DNA from 2 places in the Streptomyces sp. QH1-20 genome. Region 2 is predicted to be linked to the other one. Evidence: predicted binding sites of a transcription regulator. Region 2 holds the regulator's gene; the other holds the start of a gene.
What was found. Region 2 encodes HspR, which represses chaperone genes until heat shock. Its sites were predicted from a motif close to TTGAGNNNNNNNNNCTCAA; they were not measured.

Region 1 (4,411 bases), 1.5 Mb from region 2:
GCGGCAGCCCGACGTCCAGGCCGGCCGCCTCGCTCGCGTGCACGAGGTGGTCCATCGACGCGAGGTGGATGTCCAAGGTGGCGTCGTCGCCCGGGTAGTGACCGGCGTCGATCTGGGGCGCGTAGGTGCTCATGAACCCGGTGACGGCGGTCAGCCAGCGGATCGCCACCGGCGTGAAGTCCCCCGCCGGCACCCCCTCGGAGCCGGTCAGCGCGGCGCCGTGCAGCCAGCCGCTGAGCGCCGACCACATCAGGCCGAGCAGAGCCGTGTCGTAGAGCGAGGCGAGGCCCGGGTCCGCGCCGAGGTCCAGGGGGTCGCCCAGGCTCGCCAGCGTGGCCCGGTGCGCGGCGAACGCGGTCGGCGAGCCGCTGTAGAGCAGCATGAACTCCGCGCTCCCGATGCCCGGCGGGGTCGTCATGATCGCCCCGTCGAGATAGCCGACGCCGTGCTCCGCCGCCCACGCGGCACCGGCCCTGGCCTGCTCGGGCGTGCCGGAGGTGAGGTTGACGAGGGTGCGGCCGGCGAGGTCGCCCACGACGGGGTCGAGGACGGCGTGGACGTCGTCGTAGGTCGTCACGCAGATCACGACCAGCTCGCTCGCGGTGACCGCGTCGCGTACCGACTCCGCGCGGACGGCCCCCCGTGCGACGAGGGCGTCGGCCCTGGCGGCCGAGCGGTTCCAGACGGTGGTCGGGTGACCGGCCTTCAGGAAGGCGTCGGCCAGCGCCGTGCCCATCGAACCCAGGCCGAGAACGGTCACACTCATGTGTTGCTCCCCGTGTGTCGCAGAAGTCGATCAAGTGGGACCACGCTCGCACCGCCCGCCGGACCCCGACAGTGGCAGAACTGACGGCTGTCGAAAAATTCCTGCCATACGCTGCCGGTCATGAGCGCTGGTTCCGTGGCCGTGGCCGTGATCGACGACGATGTCCCCTTCTGGGACCTGTACGAACTGGGGGTCGTCTGCACGGTCTTCGGCATCCCGCACCACGACCTGGCCGACCCCTGGTACGACCTGCGGCTCTGCTCGGCCGGCGGTGACTCGGCCCAGGCCGCGACCGGCGCGGGCGGCTTCGCGCTGCGCACCCCGCACGGGCTGGACGCCCTGGCCGGCGCGGACACCGTGATCGTCCCCTCGGTGCCGGAAGCCTGCGTCGACGGCGATCGCGAGCTCCCCGCGGAACTCCTCACCGCGCTGCGCCGGGCCGCCGACGGCGGCGCCCGCATGGTGTCCCTGTGCGCCGGCGCCTTCGCGCTCGCCGCCGCCGGGATCCTCGACGGCCGCCGCGCCACCGCCCACTGGCTGCACACCGAGGAGCTGGCGCGGCGGTACCCCGAGGTCGACGTCGACGACTCGGTCCTCTACGTGGACGACGGCGACGTCCTCACCAGCGCCGGGGTCACCGCCGGGCTCGACCTGTGCCTGCACCTGGTCCGCCGCGACCTCGGCGCGCACGTCGCCAACCAACTGGCCCGCCGTCTGGTCGTCCCCGCGCACCGGCCCGGCGGCCAGGCGCAGTACGTCGACCTCTCCGTCCCCGCCGCCGACGACGAGGGCCTCGCGCCCGTACTCCAGTGGGCCACCGGCCACCTGGACCGGCCGCTGACCGTCGACGACCTGGCCCGGCGCGCCGGGATGAGCCCCCGGACCTTCTTCCGCCGTCTCCAGGCCGCCACCGGCACCACCCCGCTGCAATGGCTGCTCACCCAGCGGCTCGCCCGGGCCCAGTCGCTGCTGGAGTCGACCGGGCTGCCGGTCGAGCGGATCAGCGAGCTGAGCGGGCTGGGCACCGGGGCCAATCTGCGCCGCCACTTCACCCTGCACTTCGGCATCACGCCGACGGACTACCGGCGGGCCTTCCCGGCGGCGGGGTGACCCCCTGCCACGTGATCGCTGAGAGCGAACAGAAACCCAGGACGCTCGGGGAACACCATCGGCATCAGAAGCATTGAGTCGGTATAACTCAACTTGCCTGCCGAAGGGGAGATCATGGCTTCGACGTCCACACCGCTCACCCTGCCCGTGCTGCCGCTCGACGACGAGGTGGTGCTGCCCGGCATGGTGGTGCCGCTCGATCTGACCGATACCGAGGTACGGGCCGCGGTGGAGGCCGCCCAGGCCGCCGCCACCGGCGACAACAAGCCGAGGGTGCTGCTTGTGCCCCGCGTCGAGGGGACGTACGCGGGCGTCGGCACGCTCGGCACCGTCGAGCAGGTCGGCCGGCTCTCCGACGGCGACCCCGGCGCGCTCATCCGCGGTGTCCGCCGCGTCCGCGTCGGGGCCGGCACGACCGGCCCCGGGGCCGCCCTGTGGATCGAGGGCACCCAGATCGAGGAGATCACCCCCGATCCGCTGCCCGGCGCGGTCACCGAGCTGATGAAGGAGTACAAGGCGCTGGCCACCAGCTGGCTCCGCAAGCGCGGCGCCTGGCAGGTCGTGGACCGCGTCCAGCAGATCGACGACGTCGCCCAGCTCGCCGACAACTCCGGCTACTCCCCCTTCCTCACCGTCGCCCAGCGCGTCGAGCTGCTGGAGACCGCCGATCCGGTGGCCCGGCTGAAGCTCGCCGTGAAGTGGCTCGGCGACCACCTCGCCGAGCAGGACGTCGCCGAGTCCATCGCCAAGGACGTCCAGGAGGGCGTCGACAAGCAGCAGCGCGAGTTCCTGCTCCGTCGTCAGCTGGAAGCCGTCCGCAAGGAGCTGGCCGAGCTCAACGGCGACCCGGAGAACGAGTCCGACGACTACCGCGACCGCGTCGAGGCCGCCGACCTGCCGGACAAGGTCCGCGAGGCGGCCCTCAAGGAGGTCGACAAGCTGGAGCGCTCCTCCGACCAGAGCCCCGAGGGCAGCTGGATCCGCACCTGGCTCGACACGGTGCTGGAACTGCCGTGGAACGAGCGCACGGAGGACGCCTACGACATCGCCGGCGCCAAGGCCGTGCTCGACGCGGACCACGCGGGCCTCGCGGACGTGAAGGAGCGGATCACCGAATACCTGGCGGTGCGCAAGCGCCGCGCCGACAGGGGGCTGGGCGTCGTCGGCGGGCGGCGCGGGGGCGCGGTGCTGGCGCTCGTCGGCCCGCCGGGGGTCGGAAAGACCTCACTGGGCGAATCGGTCGCCCGGGCCATGGGCCGTAAGTTCGTGCGCGTCGCGCTCGGTGGCGTACGCGACGAGGCGGAGATCCGCGGCCACCGCCGCACCTACGTGGGCGCGCTGCCCGGCCGGATCGTGCGGGCGGTCAAGGAGGCCGGTTCGATGAACCCGGTCGTGCTGCTCGACGAGATCGACAAGGTCGGCTCCGACTACCGCGGCGACCCGGCGGCGGCCCTCCTGGAGGTCCTCGACCCGGCGCAGAACCACACCTTCCGGGACCACTACCTGGAGGTCGAGCTGGACCTGTCGGACGTGGTGTTCCTGGCGACGGCGAACGTCCTGGAGGCGATCCCCGAGGCGCTGCTCGACCGCATGGAACTGGTCCGGCTCGACGGCTACACCGAGGACGAGAAGGTCACCATCGCCCGTGACCACCTGCTGCCCCGGCAGCTGGAGCGCGCGGGCCTGGAGCCGGGCGAGGTCGGGCTGGCGGACGACGCCCTGCGCAAGCTCGCGGGCGAGTACACCCGCGAGGCGGGCGTGCGCACCCTGGAGCGCTCGATCGCCCGGCTGCTGCGCAAGGTCGCGGCCCAGCACGCGCTGGGCGAGCGGGAACTGCCGCTGACCCTGGGCGCGGACGATCTGCGTGCCCTGATCGGCCGCCCGCACCACACGCCCGAGTCCGCCCAGGACCCGGCCGAACGCCGCACGTCCGTACCCGGTGTGGCGACGGGCCTGGCGGTGACCGGCGCGGGCGGCGACGTGCTGTTCGTCGAGGCGTCCCTGGCCGATCCCGAAACGGGCGCGGCGGGCCTGACCCTGACCGGTCAGCTGGGCGACGTGATGAAGGAGTCCGCGCAGATCGCCCTGTCCTTCCTCCGCTCCCACGGCGCCGAACTGGAACTGCCCGTCGGCGACTTCAAGGAGCGCGGCGTCCACCTCCACGTCCCCGCGGGCGCGGTCCCCAAGGACGGCCCGAGCGCGGGCATCACGATGACGACGGCCCTGGCCTCCCTGCTCTCCGGCCGCCGGGTCCGCCCGGACGTCGCCATGACGGGCGAGGTCTCGCTGACGGGCCGCGTCCTGCCCATCGGCGGCGTCAAGCAGAAGCTGCTGGCCGCGCACCGGGCGGGGGTGACCACGGTGATCATCCCGAAGCGGAACGAAGCCGACCTGGACGACGTCCCGGCGGAGGTCCTCGCCAAACTCGACGTCCACCCGGTCTCGGACGTCCGCCAGGTCCTGGAGCTGGCCCTCGAGCCGGCGACGTCGGCCTCGGCCTCGAAGCCGGCACCGGAGATCGTGGCCGCGGCGTAG
Region 2 (4,411 bases):
TGCGCGAGGCCCTCCACGACGGCGGTCTTGCCGACGCCGGGCTCGCCGATGAGCACCGGGTTGTTCTTCGTCCGGCGCGAGAGCACCTGGACCACGCGGCGGATCTCCTGGTCCCGGCCGATCACCGGGTCGAGCTTGCCCTCGCGCGCGGCCGCCGTGAAGTCCGTACCGAACTTCTCCAGTGCCTTGTACGTGCCCTCCGGGTCCGGAGTCGTCACTCGCTGTCCGCCCCTCGCGGTCTCGAACGCGTCCAGCAGCCTCTTGGCCGTGGCGCCCTGCTCTTCCAGCAGCCCACCGGTCCGGCCGCCCTTGGCGGCGAGCCCGATGAGCAGGTGTTCGGTGGAGATGTACGCGTCGCCCAGCTCGCGGGCGCGCTGCGAGGCGTCCGCGATCACGGACAACAGCTCCCGGTCGGGCTGCGGCGGCGACACGGTGGCCCCCTGCACGCTCGGCAGGGCGCCGAGCTGCCGCTCCGCCCCGGACCGCAGCGCCGCAGCGTCGGCCTCGACGGCGACGAGCAGGTCCATGATGTTCTCGTTGTCCTCGCCCGCGAGCAGCGCGAGCAGCAGGTGCGCGGGCGTCATGTCCGCGTGGCCGGCGGTCACGGCGCGCTCATGGGCGCGGCTGAGCGCCTCCTGGCTCCTGTTGGTCAGCTCGGCATCCACGACTCGGGCTCCTCCTTGGTGCGATGCTGTCGATCCTGCCTGAGGAAACGTGCAATAAGTTGAGCCTATTCCACTCAACCTTGATTGTGCCAGGCGGCCACCCGAAAAGGCCCCGCCCGGTCCGGGGCTTCCGCGCCCGGCCCCGGTGATGCAGGATCTTGCTCAGGCGTTCCCCCCACCCCCTGCGCCACCGCCGGACAGCAAGGACTCTTCCCATGCTCCGACCCCTGGGGGCGGCCCGCCCCTTCACCCGCGCGACCACCGGCGCGGCCTTACTGACACTCGCCACGACGGTGGGCCTGGGCCTGTCGCTGCCGACGGCATCGGCGTCCCCCGGCACCGCACCGGCCCCCTGCCTCCCGACGGCCCGGCCGACGCCCGGACCGACGTCCGTTCCGACGACGTCCGTTCCGACGACGGCACCGCGACCGACTCAAACCACCGCCCCGACGACGGGAGCGACACCCCGGCCGACGTTCCTGGCGGCACCGGCGACGTCGTGGCCGGACCCGACGGTGGGCCCGACGGTCGTCCCGACGACGGTCCCGACAGTGCTGCCTACGTCCCGCCCCACGCCTGTGCCGACGTGGGGCCCGACAGCCGGCCCGACCACCGGCCCCACGACCCGCCCGACGCCGGGCCCGACGCCCGTGCCGACGACCGGCCCGACCGTGGCGCCCACAACCCGCCCGACGCCGATACCGACCGCAGTACCGACCGCTCTACCTACCGCCATACCCACGGCCGTACCCACGGCCGTACCCACGGCCGGACCGACATGCCGACCGACGAGCCGGCCGACGAGCAGCCCGGTACCGACCAGCGTCCCGACGGCCGGGCCGACGGCCGGGCCGACGACGCGGCCCACGCCGAGCGCGACCCGCCCGCCCACACCCGGACCGACCCCGAGCGGACCGACAGCGAGCCGGCCCCCGGCGAACTGACGACCCCCGGCACGCTCTTCCGAGTGCCCCCTCGGTGGTCCGCCACACGCCCACGCGGTGGCGGGCCACCCTGGCCTCCGACCACAACGGGGGGCGGCATGACGAGCCGACGCCTGCGTCCTGGAGACGGCCGACGACGTCAGAGGTCCACGAACTACGCTTCCCGCATGGCCCACGACCTCCGGAACCTCTCCCCCGCGTACCTCGACTTCTGGCGCGAGTACCACCTCTGCACGCTCACCACCCACCGCCCGGACGGCACACCGCACGTCGTCCCGGTGGGCGTCACGTACGACCCCGAGGCCGGCGTGGCCCGGGTCATCACCCGGAAGACCAGCACCAAGGTCGCCAACGTCCAGGCGGGCGGTCCCGACGGGGCGTACGTCGCGGTCTGCCAGCTGGACCGGGGGCGCTGGGCGACGCTGGAGGGACGGGCGGTGGTGCGGACCGAGGCCGAGGTCGTCGCCGACGCCGTCGCCCGCTACGCCGAGCGCTACGGCCGCACGCCGAGCCCGAACCCCGACCGTGTCGTCATCGAGATCACGGTCACCCGGGCCATGGGCCGGGCCTGACCCCCGCGGTCGGCACCGGATACGCGCGAGGGCCGACGGAACAGATCGTTCCGCCGGCCCTCGTACGCGTCCGCCCGGCGTCCCGGGGGTGATGTCTCAGTCCGAGCCCTGCCGCCGCGGCCGCCAGACGACCAGCGCGCTGGTCTGCTGCACGTCCTGGTACGGGACCAGGTCACGGCGGTAGGAGGCGTGCACCGCGGCCTCGCGCTGCTGCATGGCCGAGGCCGCGCCCTCGACCATCGCCTGGAGCTCGGCGGCGCGCGCCTTGAGCGCCGCCACCTGGTTCTCCAGCTCGATGATGCGCTTGATGCCCGCCAGGTTGATGCCCTCGTCCTGGCTGAGCTGCTGCACCTGGCGCAGCAGCTCGATGTCGCGCGCCGAGTAGCGCCGGCCGCGCCCGGCCGTGCGGTCCGGGGAGACCAGGCCGAGGCGGTCGTACTGGCGCAGTGTCTGCGGGTGGAGGCCCGAGAGCTGAGCCGCGACGGAGATGACGTAGACCGGCGACTCGTCGGTCAGCTGATACGGCTGTGCTGGTTCGAAGCGTCGGCGGCGGCCGTCCATCTCATGCTCCCTTCGCGGCCTGGAACAGCTCCGCCCGCGGATCCTCGTCGGCCGTCGCGTCGCGGTAGGCCTCCAGGGCCTCCCGCGCCTTGTCGTCGAGGTCCTTGGGCACGGCGACCTCGACGGTGACCAGCAGGTCGCCGCGGGTGCCGTCCTTGCGCACCGCGCCCTTGCCACGGGCGCGCATCGTCCGGCCGTTGGGTGTGCCGGCCGGCAGCTTGAGGGTGACCGGAGGGCCCCCGAGGGTGGGGACCTTCACCTCGCCGCCGAGTGTCGCCTCCACGTAGGAGACCGGCACCGTGACGGTGAGGTTGTCGTCCTTGCGCCCGAAGACCGGGTGCGTGCCGACGTGCACCACGACGTACAGATCGCCATTGGGTCCGCCGCGCTCGCCCGGGGCGCCCTTGCCGCGCAGCCGGATCCGCTGCCCGTCGGAGACTCCCGAGGGAATGCGGACCTGCATGGTGCGGGAGGACTTGGCCCGCCCGCTGCCCTTGCACACGTCGCAGGGGTTCTCGGGGATCAGCCCGCGGCCCTTGCAGTCGGGGCAGGGGTCGGTCAGCGAGAAGCCGCCGCCCGTGCCGTGCGAGACCTGTCCGGTGCCGACGCAGGTCGGGCAGACCCGCGGCGTACCGTTCTTGTCGCCCGTGCCGGAGCACGCCTTGCAGGCGGCCGAGGAGGACATCCGCAGCGGGACCGTGGCCCCGTCCACCGCCTCGGTGAAGCTGAGCGTCACCTCGGACTCGATGTCCTGACCGCGCCGCGGCTGGGTCCGGGTGCCCGAACCGCCGCGGTTGAAGAGGCCGCCGAAGACATCACCGAGGCCACCGCCGCCGCCGAAGCCGCCGGCGCCCGCTCCGCCCTGGGCGCCCCCGAAGAGGTCGCCCAGGTCGAAGTTGAAGGAGCCGCCGCCCGCGCCGCCCGGACCCGGGCGGTAGCCGCCGTTGCCGAACAGGGCGCGGGCCTCGTCGTACTCCTTGCGGCGCTTGGGGTCGGCGAGGACGTCGTTCGCCTCGGAGATCTCCTTGAAGCGCTCCTCGGCCTTGGCGTCGCCCTTGTTGGCGTCCGGGTGGTACTCGCGGGCGAGCTTCCGGTACGCCTTCTTGATCTCGGCCTCGGTGGCGTCCTTGGGCACGCCGAGGACCTTGTAGTAGTCCTTCTCGACGAAGTCCTTCGTGCTCATCCCCGGCGTCCCTCCTTCCGGTCCCCGCTGTCCGTCGTCACGTCAGGCACGTCAGCCCTTGTCAGGGCCACCGCTCTCCTCGGCCGCGTCCTCGTCGCCCTCGCCCTTCTGGGCACCGGGCTGCGGCTCGGCCACGGCGACCCGCGCGGGGCGGATCGTCCGCTCGCCGATCCGATACCCCGGCTGCAGGATCTGCACGCACGTGGTCTCGGTGACGTCCGGCGCGTAGCTGTGCATCAAGGCCTCGTGCACCAGCGGGTCGAAGGGCTCGCCCTCCTTGCCGAACTGCTGCAGGCCCATCTTGGCGACGACCGTCTCCAGCGATTCGGCGACGGACTTGAAGCCGCCGACCAGCTCGCCGTGATCACGGGCGCGGCCGATGTCGTCGAGCGTGGGAAGGAGCTCGGACAGGAGGTTCGCGACGGCGATCTCCTTGACCGTGACCCGGTCCCGCTCCACCCGGCGACGGTAGTTCTGGTACTCGGC

Region 1: the regulator HspR is predicted to act here: its motif matches at 1,950-1,968, upstream of lon (endopeptidase La).

What each region holds. Positions count from the first base shown of each region.
Region 1 covers NZ_CP166299.1:5,396,567-5,400,977, forward strand. Annotated here, with positions in the region: gene AB8O64_RS24620 (NAD(P)-dependent oxidoreductase) at 1-766, opposite strand, end outside; gene AB8O64_RS24625 (helix-turn-helix domain-containing protein) at 887-1,876, shown strand; gene lon (endopeptidase La) at 1,991-4,411, shown strand.
Region 2 covers NZ_CP166299.1:3,891,693-3,896,103, forward strand. Annotated here, with positions in the region: gene clpB (ATP-dependent chaperone ClpB) at 1-665, opposite strand, end outside; gene AB8O64_RS17410 (TIGR03618 family F420-dependent PPOX class oxidoreductase) at 1,777-2,181, shown strand; gene AB8O64_RS17415 (heat shock protein transcriptional repressor HspR) at 2,278-2,742, opposite strand; gene dnaJ (molecular chaperone DnaJ) at 2,744-3,925, opposite strand; gene grpE (nucleotide exchange factor GrpE) at 3,977-4,411, opposite strand, start outside.